DNA from 2 places in the Aestuarium zhoushanense genome. Region 2 is predicted to be linked to the other one. Evidence: riboswitches for the same ligand, from Rfam matches in the RefSeq annotation. Region 2 holds a riboswitch; the other holds the start of a gene.

Region 1 (8,234 bases), on a different contig from region 2:
GGAGCGTCAGGGTTGTTGAACGGCATCTCCATCACGTGATCCACGCCAAGGACATACATCGCCAGACGTTCAAGGCCGTAGGTCAACTCGCCCGAGACAGGCTTACAGTCGTGTCCGCCAACCTGCTGGAAATAGGTGAACTGCGACACTTCCATGCCGTCACACCATACTTCCCAGCCAAGACCCCACGCACCCAAGGTCGGGGATTCCCAGTCGTCCTCAACAAAGCGGACATCATGCAGACCAAGGTCGATACCGATCGCCTGAAGCGAACCAAGGTAAAGGTCCTGAAGATCAGGCGGCGACGGTTTGATCAGTACTTGATACTGATAGTAGTGCTGCAGACGGTTCGGGTTTTCACCATAGCGACCATCGGTCGGACGGCGGGACGGCTGAACATAGGCCGCGGCCCATGCCCGATCACCGAGCGAACGCAATGTCGTCGCAGGGTGGAAGGTGCCAGCACCAACCTCCATGTCGTAGGGTTGCAGAACTGCGCAGCCCTTTTCAGCCCAGTAGGTCTGGAGCCTCAGGATGATCTCTTGGAAAGAACGGGGTTTATCGGCCATGGTCGCCCTCTTTTCGGTTCCGCGCCTGAATAGGCTGCACATGGGGCGGGGTCAATTGGGGCGTCGGTGTCACATTCGCTTCAATGCAGTTATTTTCGGGCGTCGAGGGCTTGGTAATGCCCGTCGAGTGGTGTCATAAAGCCCCATACTTTGACTGTAGCATTGGGAACAGTATGATCCGTCGCCTATCCGTTTTTCTTATTTTTGTGTTTACGTCTTTTTCTGCGGCTGCCCAGCAGTCGTCTTGGGTCCAACTCGAAGCGCACCCCACATTGACCGCCGCACAGGATGCAGCGCGTAAATATGCGGCTGAGCTGGACGATGTGAACGGATTCTATCTGGGCTCGGATTGGTATGGCGTGGCGCTCGGGCCCTACACCCGTCCTGATGCCGAAGCCCTGCGTCGTCAGCTGCGCAGCTCGGGCCAAATCCCGCGCGATGCGTTTGTCAGCGACGGCGAACGCTTTGGCCAACAATTCTGGCCGATTGGCGTTGGTGCACCGATCAAACCGCAACCTCTGCCGACTGAAACAGTCGACCTCCCCGTTGTGACGATTGTTCCTGATGAAGCACCTGCGGAACCCGCCATCGTCGACGAAACACTGGCCGAGGCCCGCGCGAGCGAAGCGGCGCTGGACCGTGGCGAACGTGAGATGCTTCAGATCGCGCTGAAATGGGCGGGGTTCTACAACTCCTCCATCGACGGCGCATTTGGTCGTGGCACCCGCGCCTCCATGAGCGCATGGCAAGAAGCGAACGGCTACACCAACACCGGCGTTCTGACCACGCTTCAACGTGCCGACCTCTTGGCGCAATACAACGCCGTCCTCGAGGGTCTGGACATGGAATTGATCCGTGACGACGCCACGGGCATCGCCATTGAAATCCCGACCGGCGCTGTTGAATTCAAAGCTTATGATTCCCCCTTCGCGCGGTTCGAGGAAAAGGATGGGTCGGGCGTAACGGTCCTGCTGATTTCACAGCCTGGGGATCGGACACGGTTCTTTGGTCTTTATGAAATCCTACAAACGCTGGAAATCGTGCCGACAACGGGTGACCGTAATCGCCGCGACAGCTCGTTTGAAATCGAAGGCGTGAATGACAGCATCCACACCTATGTGACTGCGTCGCTCTCTGGTGGTCAGATTAAAGGCTTTGCCCTCGTTTGGCCCGCTGGAGACGACGAACGCCGCACCCGCGTGACCGAGATCATGAAAGCGAGCTTTGAAACGCTGGACGGTGTGCTCAACCCCGCCCAAGCTGCCGACGAACAGTCCATTGATCTGGTTTCTGGCCTCGCGATCCGTAAACCGCAACTCGCACGCTCTGGATTCTATGTGGATGGCGCGGGCACAGTTGTGACGGCGGCAACCACCGTTGCGAACTGTGAACGGGTGACGCTCGACGATAGTTTCGACGCGGATGTTGTGTTCGACGACGGCAGCGTTGCCATCCTGCGCCCGCAGAGCCGCCTTGCCCCGATGGGGTCGGCGGACATTCAAACCGCCCTGCCCCGAATCCAGTCGCAAATCACCGTGGGTGGTTACCCCTACGGCGGCGCTCTCACCTTGCCGACGCTGACATTCGGCACGCTCGCCGATGTGCGTGGCTTGGATGGGTCTGACAGCACCCTGCGCCTAGACATGCAGACCGAGGATGGCGACATTGGTGGTCCGGTGTTCGACAATGGCGGTGCTGTGATCGGCATGCTCTTGCCGCACCCTGCGACGGGCAACCAAATCCTGCCCGAAGAGGTCAGCTTTGCCTATTCCGCTCAGGGCATTTTGAACGCGCTCACTTCGGCAGGGGTGACGGCAAAAACAACGGACTCGATGGCTTACATGCCGCCAGAGACGCTCACATCCATGGCGTCAGACATGACCGTCTTGGTCAGCTGCTGGTAACGAATTGGGGCGCTTCGGCGCCCCTTTTTACGAGCGCCAGAACCGTGGCAGGATGAGAACGAACACCGATACGATCTCTAGCCGTCCCAAGAGCATTCCCAAGATCATCAACCATTTCGCCGTATCTGGGAACGGATGCACGGCGCCCGACGGTCCCACCTCTGGGCCGAACACGGGACCGATATTAAAGATCGATGTCCACGCCCCAGTGATCGCCGCAAAAAAGCTAAGCCCCGTCATGCCCATCAGAACAACCAGAATACCGAAGGTCATCACAAAGCAGCTAAAAAGCAGCATGACGGAACTTAAGACCTCGTCGCTCACGGCCCGACCTTCGAACCGAACGGATACAACACGGCTCGGGCTATAAAGTCGCCGAATTTGGGCCGAAATCGCACGCAGCATAAACTGATAGCGGAACACTTTGATCGAACATCCCGTCGATCCCGAACAGCCGCCAATCATGCCTACGGCAAATAAGATCGCAAAGGCAAATGGCCCCCAAGCGACCACATCCCCGTCCCCATACCCAGTCCCCGAAAAGATCGAGACAACGTTGAACAGGGTAGAGCGGAACATCTCTTCGCTGTAGTCCCCATGGGCGAACATACGAAACACAACAATCAATGCCGTCGCGTAGAGGGTCCATGTGAAATAGGCCCGCACCTGCGCGTCTTGGAACAAGGGTTTCGGATCACCTGTGACCATTTGCAAAAATCGCAAGAACGGCACTGAGGCAAGGAACATAAAGACCACCGCGACATACTGCGGCGCACCAGGGAACGCGGCGAAGGATGCATCCGAGGTCGAATAGCCCCCCGTCGCAATCGTCGTGAAGGCATGCACGATCGATTCCTGCATATTCATCCCAGAGATCCCGTAACAAATAGCACAGAGCACCGTGAGACCGATGTAGATATTCAGCAGGCCCTTTGCGATGTCCAAGGCACGGGGCAGCGATTTTCCCGAGGTATCAAAGCCCTCGGACTGAAAGAACTGCATCCCGCCGACTTTCATCACGGGCAGAAAAATCATTGCAACAATGACAATCCCGAGGCCACCAAGCCATTGCAGGATCCCGCGCCAGAGCAGAATGCCGTAAGAGTGGGTCTCTAGCCCCTCAATCGCCGTGGCCCCTGTCGTGGTCATGCCCGACATGGATTCGAACATCGCATCAACGAGCGAAAGCTGGGTTTCCCCGATCATAAACGGAATAGCCCCGAAGGCGGGCAAAGCGATCCAAACACCTGTGGTGAGGATAAAGCTCTGTTTGAGCGTCAACCCATCGCCCAATTGGTTCGAGCAGGCCAAGGCGAGAAACACCCCAGCCATAGTTGTCAGTACCGAACTTTGCAGAAAGGTCTGCCATTCGGGGTCGTTGTGAAAAAGGTCGAACAGCATCGGGGCGACCATGGTCAACCCCATTACGGCTGTCAGCAATCCTATCACATATCCAACTGGGCGCATATCAATCATGGCCGAAGGCTTGGCGTTAGGCTGCTTGTCTGTCAAGCCGCGACACGGGCAAATTCCCTGCCGCGGATCACATCATCATCAAACGTAGAACATATCGCGGAAGACGTGAACGGCGATCTGATCACGACGAAGACCCATCGCAGCCAGCTGTTCATCGGTCTTTGCGTTAAGAGCAGCAAATTCGCCAGCGCGGGATTTGCGTTCCCCATAAGCCTTAAAACCGCGACCAAGAGCAGAAACGAACTGGTCGAATTTCTCGCGAAGCGGCGCTGCGTCAAAGGTCGGATTAACTGCGATTTGTGCCATTTTGGAACATCCATGTAGAACGGGTTGTTTCCCCCATACATGAACGATAGCGCCAATAGGTCAGCATGTGCACCGTTGTTTTTGCATTGCAGCATTTCACCCGCTGCAATGCAGAACTTATCCGACGTGGAACAACGTTGTGAACAAACGCGGGTCAATGCTGTCGCTGTCAAAGGTCTCCCCCTCGACCAAGACCGACACAGCGTCATGGCTGTGCAGGCTCTCTTGGTGGCTGGCCACAACGCGGAAATCACCGACACGCGGGTCCTGCTGAAGCTGCTCGCAGAAGAGACGCGCCGCATCTTCGACAAAGATCGGATTGGCCGCGTTGAGTTCGGCGAATGCCTGTTCGTCTTCACGCTTAACCATCACTTGGGTCTCGGTCGGGACAGCAACACGCGCCATGTCGATCAGGTCTTCGAACCATAGCATCGGGCCGTCTTCCATCACCGCCGACATACGGGCCACAGAGCGCTGCGAATGCGGCGTGGCCAACTGACCACGGAATTGGCGCGCGTGTTCGGACAGTTCGAGCGAACAGGGGCATGTCGACGAATAGACGTAATCGAGATGGATTATCTTTTTGCGCACGCCTGCGCGTTCGACCAGTTCGAGCGCGATATCGTAATACTGGAACCCCTCAAGCCCCGAACGCAGCGAACGGACCTTCATCGGGAAACGGAACCGCATCTGGATACGCGCATCAAAGCTTTCGAGGTCGGCCATATAGGCGTCCAGCGCGTTCTCCATCACCTCAAAGCTGAACGTCTGCTCTGAGTGCTTGTAGAAGGACCGCATGATGCGGGACATGTTGATGCCCTTCTTTTCCGCTTCAAGGCTCACCGTCCCCGTCACAGAGGTTTCGAGCGTCACATCACCATTGTCGCGGGTGTGAAAACGGATCGGCAGACGGAAGTTCGATATCCCGACGTGCTGGATTTGTTGTTTTGCCCCTTTGATCAGGCTGCTTGGCCCGTTCTGGAGGTCAGGCATCGACGCCTTGTAGTCCTCATCCACCACGAAATCTTCGGGGTACGCCCGTGCGAGGGCTGGGTAGTTTGAAACTTCTTGCCCAGGGATCAGGCGCGACACGAGAGGATCGAGCGTTGCCACCTCTTCGGGTGTGGCATCGCCTGCCCAGCGCCGCAAAAGCGCCAGCGCCGCCTCGGCTTCTTCGCGCGACGGTTCGCGGTCCATGTCAGACGAGTGGATATTCATGTCGGAGCCTCCCGCAGGTGCAGCACGCCCCACTATATGGGATGCGCGCGACAGTTTTCCATCAAATGCGAAGGGAATACGCTTGGAACCGTCGCGCGGATCACTCATCAGATGGCATCCAATGCTTGTTTCAGGTCTGCTAACAGATCGTCAGCATCCTCGAGGCCACAGGACACACGCACCAAACCAGGTGTGATACCCAACGTGTCTTTCTGATCCTGCGGCAAACGCTGGTGCGTTGTGGTCGCAGGGTGGGTCACCAGCGACTTGCTGTCCGCAAAGTTGTTGGTGATCGTGAAAATCTTGAGCGCGTTGAGGAAACGGAAGCATTCTTCTTTGCCGCCTTTCACGTCGATGGCCAGAACGGTGCCGACGCCCTCATATTGGGACTTCGCCAGCTCAAACTGAGGATGACGCGGATCAAGAGGGTAGCTCACCGAGTTCAGCTTTGCATGACCGGCAAGCGCATCAGCCAATTTCAACGCGGTTTCAGACTGCTGCCCCACGCGCAGGAATAGCGTATCGAGCGATTTCAGCATGACCCAAGCGTTGAACGGGCTCATCGCGCCGCCCGTGTGTTTGAGGTATGCCTCGACAGGCCCCCGAACGAGCTCTTTCTTGCCCAGAACCATACCGCCAAGGCAGCGACCCTGACCGTCCACGTGTTTCGTGGTCGAATAGACAATGAGATCAACGCCCAACTCGCCAGCGATTGAATAAGCTGGCGTGACCATTGCGTTGTCACACACAACAATCGCGCCATTGGCATGCGCCAGTTCGACAACAGACTTCATGTCGATCACTTCGAGCGTCGGGTTCGAAATCGATTCAAAGAAGACAACTTTGGTGTCGGGACGGATCGCAGCCTTCCACGCATCCAGATCACGACCATCGACCAGCGTCAGTTCGACCCCAAACCGTTGCAGCACGTCCTCGAGGATATAGAGGCACGATCCGAACAACGCGCGGCTCGACACGATGTGATCGCCAGCCTTGAGCATGGACATCAGCGCGCCGTTGACAGCAGCCATACCCGAAGCGGTGGCAAAGCCTGCCTCAACACCCTCAAGGTCGGCCATACGATCTTCGAGCATAGCAACGGTCGGGTTGCCATAGCGCGCATAGATAAATTCGTCTTCGCCGAGTTTCACAAAACGGGCCTCTGCCTGTTCTGCGGTTTCGTAGACAAAGCCCTGCGTCAGAAAAATCGCCTCGGACAGTTCGTTATACTGGCTGCGGCGGGTGCCCGAATGCACGGCGCGAGTGCGTTTGGAAAGTTTGTCCATGTCTTTGTTCCTTACGGCCATTAAAAAACCCCTACACCGAATAAAGGGAGCAGGGGTTGGCCTGTTTCCTTTTTAGCGGTTTGTTTAACGTGGCCCGCAATCCGGTTCAAATCGCCACGGCGGAGTGGTTACGCCGTTGTGACATTCTGGTCAAGGAAAACGGCCTTGCGGCCCAGCGCGAAACGCGCATTGTGACCCCACCTTGCGAACAGGAGTTTCAGATGACCGCTGCAATCGATCTCTACTACTGGCCGACGCCAAATGGCAAAAAGATCACCATAGCCTTGGGCGAGATGGGCTTGGACTACAACCTGATCCCAATCAACATCGGGGCGGGCGATCAGTTTGCGCCAGACTTCCTTGCCATTGCGCCGAACAATCGCATGCCCGCCATCGTTGACCGTGATGGCCCCGACGGCGAACCGATCTCTATTTTTGAATCGGGGGCGATCCTGCAATACCTCGCGCGGAAAACAGGAAAATTCGGCGGCACGACAGAACGCGAACGGGTGATGATCGAACAGTGGCTGATGTGGCAAATGGGCGGCGTGGGGCCGATGGCAGGTCAGGCGCATCACTTCCTAAAATACGCGCCCGATATGTCCCCGCCCCAAGTGCTCCCCTACGCGCAAGACCGTTACCGTAAAGAGGTTGGCCGCCTCTATCGCGTCTTGGACAAGCAGCTTCAGGACAAAGAGTACGTCTGCGGCGAATATTCAATCGCGGACATCGCGATCTACCCTTGGGCTGCGGGATGGGAAGGTCAGCAGCAAACGCTTGACGACAAACCGAACTTTGCCGCGTGGTTGGCGCGTATGGCGGCACGTCCCGAAGTTGCAAAAGGGATGGAAGTCGGAGCCGAACTGCGCCAAAAGGCCTTCTCCAATGAAGAAATGGAACGGCTGTTCAAACAAAAATGATACGTCACATCGTCTTTTTCACAGCGAAGTCACCAGATGATCGCGACACCGTTTTCCAAGGGCTCAAACTCTTGGAAAACATCAAAGAGTGCCGCCATATCGAAATCGGTGAAAACCTGAACTCTGATCCCATCAGCCCCAATGGCCCAGATTTCATTGTCTATGCTGAATTTGACGATGCCGAACAGCTAGCGGCCTACAAGGCTGACCCGCTCTACGCTGAATCGATCCGCATTGTGCGCCCTCTGCGCGACATGCGGATCGCTGCGGATTTTTTTACTTAGGCTCTTCGATCAAGAACCGCTGGAGCGTCACAATCTGCGACCAGAGGAACAAGAACAGGACCACGGGGAACGCAAAGGTTTCGAGCGTGACCCAAAGTTCCTCGCTCTGCGTACGCCAGATGAATTCATTAGCGGCTGCCAGACCTGCAAAGAACACAGTCAGACGGCGGGTGAGGATCATCCACCCTTCGCGCTGCATAGGCAGAAACTCTCCCATCACATATTCGAGCCAGCTCTGACCACGTAGCAACCCGATACCGAGCAGCAGCGA
Region 2 (8,234 bases):
GCTACGTTGCCTTGGGTATCGATGCCGTTTTCGTCCAAGACAACCACTCGGTTTCCGCGGCTGTGGGCACGGTGCGGGGCTTGCATTTTCAGGCACCACCACATGCTCAGGCCAAGCTCGTGCGCTGTGGACGAGGCGCGATTTTCGACGTCGCGATCGATATTCGGCGCGGCAGCCCCACGTATGGCCGCTGGGCGGGCTATACGCTCAGCGCGGAAAACGGCGCACAGCTTTATATCCCGGTGGGTTTCGCCCATGGCTTTGCCACACTCGAGCCTGAGAGCGAGATTATCTACAAATGTAGCGATTATTACGCTCCCGAAACCGAGGGCTCTCTGCGTTGGGATGACCCAGATATCGGCATCGATTGGCCCATAACCAGCTCGCCAGTACTCAGTGAAAAAGACGCCGCGGCCCCGCTGCTGGCTGACTTTGACAGCCCATTCACCTTTGAGGGATAAAAGATGAAGCTACTGGTCACAGGAGGAGCGGGGTTTATCGGCTCGGCCGTGGTGCGGCTGGCGGTGGCACGCGGGCATCAGGTGGTCAACTTGGATGCGTTGACCTATGCCGCTAATCTGGCCAACTTGGCGTCTGTAGCAGATAGCCCGCTTTACGCCTTTCAGCAGGCCGATATCCGCGATCGCGCAGCACTAGATGAGGCCTTTTCAACGCACCAACCCAATATAGTGCTGCATCTGGCTGCGGAATCCCATGTCGACCGCTCTATCGATGGGCCCGCCGATTTTATCGACACCAATATCACTGGCACATTCAACATGCTTGAGGCCGCCCGCAGATATTGGCAGGCTGCAGGACGACCTGATGGCTTTCGCTTTCATCACGTATCGACAGACGAAGTATTTGGCTCGCTACCCGCAGATCCGGCCGTGCAGTTCACTGAGACCACGGCATACGATCCGCGCAGTCCCTACTCCGCCTCGAAAGCCGCGTCAGACCATCTGGTGCGCGCCTGGCATGAGACCTATGGCTTGCCCGTCGTTCTTAGCAATTGTTCCAACAATTACGGACCATATCACTTTCCAGAAAAGCTGATCCCGGTGGTTATTCTGAATGCGCTAGCGGGGCGGGCCCTGCCGATTTACGGCGATGGCAGCAATATCCGCGATTGGCTGTACGTTGAAGATCATGCCGACGCGCTCTTGTTGGTGGCCACAAAGGGCGCGGTGGGGCGCAGTTATAACATCGGTGGCGAGAACGAGCGCACAAACCTGCAGCTGGTGCAAACAATTTGCCAAATCCTTGATCGGTTGCATCCACGAGCGGCGGGGGTTTATTCCGATTTGATTACCTTCGTCACCGATCGCCCTGGCCATGACGCGCGCTACGCCATCGACCCAACGCGCATTCGCGACGAGCTGGGTTGGCGTCCCAGCGTGACGGTAGAAGAAGGATTAGAGCGTACCGTGCGCTGGTATCTCGACAACGAGGCATGGTGGCGCCCGTTGCTAGACCGCAACGGTGTAGGTCATCGGCTTGGAACAGCCGCGCCATGAGCAGTCTGCTGGTTTTTGGCCGGACTGGCCAAGTGGCGCGCGAGCTGCAGTATTTGGCAGAAGCTCAGACGCTGGATCTGCTGGCCCTCGGGCACGAAACAGCCGATCTGACGCAGCCAGGCGCCTGCGCTGCCGCTATCCTCGCCCATCGTCCTCGTGCTGTGATAAATGCCGCCGCCTACACGGCCGTTGACCGCGCAGAAGAGGAAGAAGCACTGACCACTGCCCTCAATGGCAGGGCACCTTCAGAAATGGCTGAAGCGTGTGCCGCGCTGAATATCCCCATGGTACATATCTCCACCGACTATGTATTTCCTGGCCTTGGCCATATTCCGTGGAAACCCAATGATGCCACCGCCCCTACCAACGCCTATGGCCGCAGCAAATTGGCGGGCGAGGAAGGCATTCGCGCAAGCGGTGCAACGTATGCCATCTTGCGCACCTCGTGGGTCTTTTCCGCCCATGGCGCGAACTTCGTAAAAACCATGCTGCGCCTGTCAGGCACACGCGACGAGATCAGCGTAGTGGATGACCAAATTGGCGGACCGACACCGGCACGGGCCATTGCGGCGGCTTGCCTTGCTATCGCACAGCAGCTGCAAGATGCACCCAGCAAGAGTGGCACCTACCATTTCAGCGGCGAGCCCAATGTCAGCTGGTATACCTTTGCCCGCACCATTTTTGAGATGTCGGGCAGATCCACACGCGTCAATGGGATCCCATCCAGCGCATATCCCACGCCGGCCGCTCGCCCGCTGAATGGTCGTCTGGATTGTAACACGACCATGTCCGTATTTGGTTTGCCCCGCCCAAATTGGCAGGCTGGACTGAAGGACTGTTTAATTGATTTAGAGGTTTTAAAATGAAGCAGCGCAAAGGCATAATTCTGGCTGGCGGCTCCGGCACCCGGCTTTATCCCATTACCATGGGCGTCTCGAAGCAGTTGCTGCCAATTTATGACAAGCCGATGATTTACTATCCGCTAACTGTGCTCATGTTGGCGGGCATTCGCGAAATCATGATCATCACGACACCGCATGACCAGGAGCAGTTCATCCGCACGCTAGGCGATGGCAGCCAATGGGGCGTCACGCTGCAGTATAAGGTGCAGCCCAGCCCCGATGGGTTGGCTCAGGCCTTTATTTTGGCTGAAGAGTTTTTGGCTGGCAGCCCCGCGGCCATGGTATTGGGCGATAACATTTTCTTTGGCCACGGCCTGCCAAACCTTCTGCAAGAGGCAGATCAATCCACCGATGGCGCCACGGTGTTTGGCTACCGCGTGTCAGATCCCGAACGTTATGGAGTGGTGGATTTTGACGCAGATGGCACGGTCAAAAACATCATCGAAAAGCCGCCCGTGCCGCCCTCGAACTATGCCGTCACGGGGCTCTACTTCGTTGATGGTACAGCGCCCGCCCGCGCCCGCGCCGTGCGCCCCTCCGCTCGCGGGGAACTGGAAATCACGTCGCTCTTAGAAAGCTACCTGTACGACGGCATTCTTAACGTACAAAAAATGGGGCGCGGATACGCATGGCTCGATACCGGAACCCACGCCAGCCTGCTTGACGCCGGCAACTTCGTGCGCACGCTGACCGAACGCCAAGGCCAGCAAGTGGGCAGCCCCGACGAGGTGGCATTCGAGATGGGCTGGATTGATGCATCCCAGCTTGACACTCGCGCCAAGAAATTCGGTAAGAATGCCTATGGTGATTACTTGGGCAATCTGGCTCAAGCAAAAAAAGTGGTGTCGATTGATGAGTAATAACGCTTGTTTTACAGCCTACTACCTCCGTGGCCGCCTTCGCATCGATTTGGACGAAAACAACGGCTAAACCGTCTCGCGCGCTGAACTAAGGCAGTTCACTGTCGATTAAAGCCGACACCCCAATAGAGTTCGTTATCAGGCATTCTCACCGCTTTTATACACAGTCGAACCGGCCCCAGTGGCCGGTTTTTTTGCCCTACTCCGATTGACACCGACCGACTCACACGTCACCTTCACGTCATTCATCAAGAGCCGGGCCGATGCCCGCACCAACCTGCCCCGCTTGGCAAGGTGGTTTCCGCAAGGGGATGTGGCCACGTGCAACGAAAGAGTACCTCCAAATGCGAAGCCATGCCCACCGGATGGAGCAACCATCCGGAGTAACTACCATGGATCGACGCACCCTCTTAAAATCAGTCCTCGTGGCACCAAGCCTCTTTGCGACCTCGCCCGAGACCTTGGCCGAGCCGCCAGAATTATTGCGACCACACCGCAGGCTCCTGCCCGTCAGCCAGCCGTCTGGAAAAATCCTGCTGCGCACCGACGCGCCCTACACTCCCCGGCCACTCATACGACCCGAGGTCTTAGACAGCCTCTGGGGCGCGGGCGCCCACGAGGTGATCCCCCAGCCGCTGCACTGGCAGATGATCGACGCGGGTTGGTTTTCGGGGGCGGAGCTGTGGGAGCCATTTGAGAGCGAGACGCCCGAGTGGGTCACTTGGCGCAGCCTGCACCACACCGAATGTGAGGCTCATGACCTCCTCGCCACTCTCTTCGGGATTTCGAGCCACTTCATCTTCGGCGGCGGCGACCTGCCTGAGCTGGGGCTGGAAATGCGCGAACACCCCTCAAGCCCGAAGCACGCAACGGCGACAGTCAGCGCAGCCAGATTTCTGGGGAAATTGGCGGAGGAAATCGCGCGTCGCACGGATCAGGTGTCACTGGCGTTGAGTTAGCGAGACGCGGCCTCATCCGAAGCAAATCGGCGTGGCGTTTCCTCGCCATGCAAGCCCAGTTTTTGCTATCACGTCACCCCCCGCCAGCGATCAAGTGCTCCACGCAATTCAGTTTGCCTATCGCGCTATACGAATAGAACAAATTTCTTACGCAATATAGTCTGGCCGGAGCGGTCTGCTTTGCCGATAAGCTGAGTCCAGCGATGAGACCTGGACCCAATAGCACCCGTGAATAATACCAATACCGTCGGCATCTTAAATGCCATCATGACCGCAGAGACCCTCGATAGCGCGTGGCAGAAGCTGTGTGAGGCAATGGCCAGCTACCGGTTCACGCGGCTGATGTATGGGCGGAGCCACTTCACTTCCGGTAGGAACCTCGGCGACGAGGCCGACTACATGGTGCTCAGCAACCACGACCCCGAGTACTCCGATTTCTTCATCCGGAGTGGCAAGTTTAAGAGATCCCCGTTTTTCATATGGTCGTTTTACAATACAGGCTTCGTGAGTTGGTCAAAGGTCGCAAACCTCCCAAAGGAGGCGCTTGCCTCGGCCGGAGATTTACTCGAGGCAAACGCGCGCTTCGGCGTCACCGCGGGCTACACCGCAAGTTTCCCCAATGCCCTTCCTGGGCAAAAATCTGTGGCCTCCATATGTGCCGCCCGAGGGATGACGCAACACGACGTCGATTTCATCTGGAATTCTTACCAACAAGATCTTGAGGCGATCTGGAACACCTTCGACCTCAAGGCGCGGTCCCTGCCCTTCCCCTCGAATGAAGGTCGACTATCCGCCAAACAGCGCGAGATTTTGGGCTGGATTGCACGCGGCAAAACGGGACAGGAAATCGCCATCATCCTCGGTGTTACCCTCTCGACGGTCGAGAAACACCTGAAGTCGGCCCGCGATGCACTCGACGTGCTGACCACGGCTCAGGCCGTGGCAAAGCTGAGCTTCATGAACCAGCTCCATGTCGACCAAGACAACGAAGAGCGCGTCAAGGCAGCCTTCACTAAATCTTCAGCCGACGCAGAGATCGGTTAAAAAAGACCAAGACGACGAGGAGGACAAAGGTCCCGCCGATGTCGCCGATCAGAAACGATAGCAGCTGCACGAGATCATCCTCAAAGGAAAACGTATCGCGGTAGGCGATCGTGTGACCGAGAGAATTGAATACGGATCCAACACCCGCGAGCAGGATTAACATCCGCCACGAGGCCCGCGTGCCGCCGCCGTCGAGATAGAGGTCGTGACCCGCGACACGGAAGATCTCAAAGGCGAGGAAGCAGGATACGCCACCGACCACTGCGCCCTGTAGAAGTGGGACGAGTGGCAAATTTAGGAAGCCTAGGAAGTGTATGCAAAGCGCCTCACCGACAATGAGCGGCAGGATCGCGCGGATCCCAAAGAGCCAGACGCCGATTACCCGCACACCGTGAGGCAGGAAGAGCAAAGTCCCCACGAGCGTCGGCGCGATAAGATCCTGCAGCGGGCGAGTGACATACTGGACCAGCAAAAAGGCGACGCAGTAAACGCCAAACACTGCAAATTCGGGGGAGAACGCCTTAAGGGTTAGTTCTAGCCGCTTCATTGATTAACTTTCGCCTAAGCCATTACCATAAGTAGGACAGACAGGAACGAGGATCACCTGCGGAAATCCGCAGCTACGACTAAAATCGGATAAGAAGGGCCAGAGTCCCTCAGGTGACACACTTTACCGACGTGGAAGATGGCCCTGAAGGCCCGATAACGTTTACTCAAATTGACACAAAGATCAAAGAAGAATTAGATATCTCCATCCTCGAACAAATATGAATATTTTTCCCAAACACCAAGGTTAGAGATACAAAACTTTATTGCTTCATAATTTAATGCATTACGCGCCTTTCCATCAAAACTAGATGTGGTCAAAGAATGCTCGCTGCGCCCTAAATCCTTCCCATTTATTTCCAATGCAGAACTCTTATATTTCCTTTTAACGTCGCAATAATGAACTCGCGTACCAGCTAAATTCAAATTTGCGGAAAGCCAAATGTCATCCACTGGCCAACACTGGACCGGTACATCAAAAACCTGGTCGTTAAAAAATGACGGCCTTACAAGAACTCCCCCAAATCCCTCTACGATATCAGGATTTCTCGCCTTATCTCTATCATAAAAATGATAGGGGTCAAAACCACCCAGAGTAAGTGCCCTCTTTAGCCGATAAGATAGACCTTTCTTGACACCTCGATGCGAAATAACCGCCTTCATGATTGGCATGCATTCGTCCGCAATAGCGTGGCCAGGCCTCTTCAATGAGAGGCTATATAGTCGCTCAAGCCAATGAGTTGGATAAACCCGATCATCATCACAGTAAACTATAGTTACATCTCTGCCATGGTACTTCTTTAGTGTTGGTAATATTTTTGTTGCAGGTCCGACGTCGTCACACTGAACAACCGTGAAATCTTCAGGTATCTCAGCCAATTCAGCTTGGCTAAAGCCTCGATGTTTGTAATCGCGCGGAAGGTTCAACTCAACACGATCTGGCTTCAACGTCTGCATACGAAGCGATTGGATCATGTATTTGAGATATTTAACTCTTGGCGGTATTGTAGTGAGGGAAACGACAATCTCAGACATTTTTGATATCTTCATACATCAAGTTTAATTATTCTCGTAAAATTCATTGAACGTAATTCTTTTTCTAGCAAAATCGCACCGCTCAAAAAAACACTCAATTCTCTTATTGAAACCATCCTCTGCGATCTCAGCAATATTATTTGCAATAAAAACAGGATATCTCTTAAACATATCATCCAACGGCGAAGAGATGGTAACAACTCCGCAACCAAGGCCAAGAGCCTCCCAGGTACGATGACAGTCGTAGCCGTTTCCCGGTAGTGACAGCACATATTTATGCTCTGCATACGTACTCCAGAGAGCAAGCTGCGAAATTCTTTCGGGGAGAAAAGAAAAGTTTTCGTTACCTTTCAATAGTTGCGACGCAACATTCCTAACTCTATTTGTATGATTCAGATTTATATCGGAAAAAATTTTATTCTTCCTGAATCTAAATTTAGAAGATTTTTCGGCGATTTTTCTATAACTTTCAAATAAATTTCCACCCATACCATCTTTTCGGTATGTATGAAGATCAAGACCAATTGGGATGTGCCTAAGCTTTTTATTCTGATAGTCAGTGTTATCCAAATTTTGCGCATAGATCGCTCGGCATAAAGGATGGCTTAAGATTAAACTCACACTTTCGCCATTTGCATCGCCCGGAAAGGTTAAATCTCCATCACTGCAAAACAGTATGAACGGCACTTCTTGATACGGCAGTACTGTATTCACAAAATGATCAAGGTTTGGAAACTTTCGACTACCGGTTTTTAGCCAATAACTCGAACTGTTTTTCTTATAGATTTTCGAAAACTCTTTCTCGGACGTCAAACTTTCAGTTGCTGAGTAAATATTATCAATTCCACCGTATGATTCTGCACGAAACGCCCATCCTTTTGAATACGGAAACTCAATACTAGGCAATATGCTATCCCGAACGAGATACCTCTTAACTAAGATGGAATTGATTTTCTTGGAAAATTTCTTTCTCACCATTAAGCACCCCAAATAGGAGATTTCAATTTGTAGATACCATCTACCAGCATTGCACTTCTCTAATTCACGTCACACGTGCTTCAATTCAGCAACGCGGCTGCGGAAGTAGTCGATAGTCCTAATGAGGCCTTGCTCCAGATCGACTTTGGGTTCCCAATTGAGGGCTGACTTAGCCAAGGAGATATCTGGGCGGCGTTGCTTGGGGTCGTCAGATGGTAGGTCTTGGAAAGTAAGCTTGGATTTAGAGCCTGTCAGTCCGATGACCTTCTCGGCGAGTTCGAGCATCGTGAACTCACCTGGGTTGCCCATATTAATCGGTCCGGTAACCTCAGATGGGCTCTCCATAAAGCGGATGAATCCTTCCACCAAATCATCAACATAGCAGAAGGATCG

Evidence for each region. A riboswitch is a leader RNA that binds a small molecule or an ion and turns the genes downstream of it on or off. The one in region 2 is predicted to bind S-adenosylmethionine.
Region 1: linked by a shared signal. The riboswitch ahead of metZ (O-succinylhomoserine sulfhydrylase) and the one ahead of AC07ED_RS00395 (hypothetical protein) in region 2 are both predicted to bind S-adenosylmethionine.

What each region holds. Positions count from the first base shown of each region.
Region 1 is NZ_JBWKMA010000004.1:166,081-174,314, reverse strand. Features, by position in the region: gene AC07ED_RS03155 (glycine--tRNA ligase subunit alpha) at 1-569, opposite strand, end outside; gene AC07ED_RS03150 (trypsin-like peptidase domain-containing protein) at 743-2,473, shown strand; gene AC07ED_RS03145 (TrkH family potassium uptake protein) at 2,501-3,949, opposite strand; gene AC07ED_RS03140 (hypothetical protein) at 4,028-4,255, opposite strand; gene folE2 (GTP cyclohydrolase FolE2) at 4,373-5,473, opposite strand; gene metZ (O-succinylhomoserine sulfhydrylase) at 5,581-6,759, opposite strand; SAM riboswitch at 6,811-6,887, opposite strand; gene AC07ED_RS03125 (glutathione S-transferase N-terminal domain-containing protein) at 6,981-7,679, shown strand; gene AC07ED_RS03120 (Dabb family protein) at 7,676-7,963, shown strand; gene AC07ED_RS03115 (inner membrane-spanning protein YciB) at 7,956-8,234, opposite strand, start outside.
Region 2 is NZ_JBWKMA010000001.1:77,857-86,090, forward strand. Features, by position in the region: gene rfbC (dTDP-4-dehydrorhamnose 3,5-epimerase) at 1-461, shown strand, start outside; gene rfbB (dTDP-glucose 4,6-dehydratase) at 465-1,517, shown strand; gene rfbD (dTDP-4-dehydrorhamnose reductase) at 1,514-2,383, shown strand; gene rfbA (glucose-1-phosphate thymidylyltransferase RfbA) at 2,380-3,279, shown strand; SAM-I-IV-variant riboswitch at 3,520-3,620, shown strand; gene AC07ED_RS00395 (hypothetical protein) at 3,672-4,238, shown strand; gene AC07ED_RS00400 (helix-turn-helix transcriptional regulator) at 4,467-5,282, shown strand; gene AC07ED_RS00405 (hypothetical protein) at 5,251-5,829, opposite strand; gene AC07ED_RS00410 (glycosyltransferase family A protein) at 6,024-6,863, opposite strand; gene AC07ED_RS00415 (hypothetical protein) at 6,888-7,769, opposite strand; gene AC07ED_RS00420 (UDP-glucuronic acid decarboxylase family protein) at 7,911-8,234, opposite strand, start outside.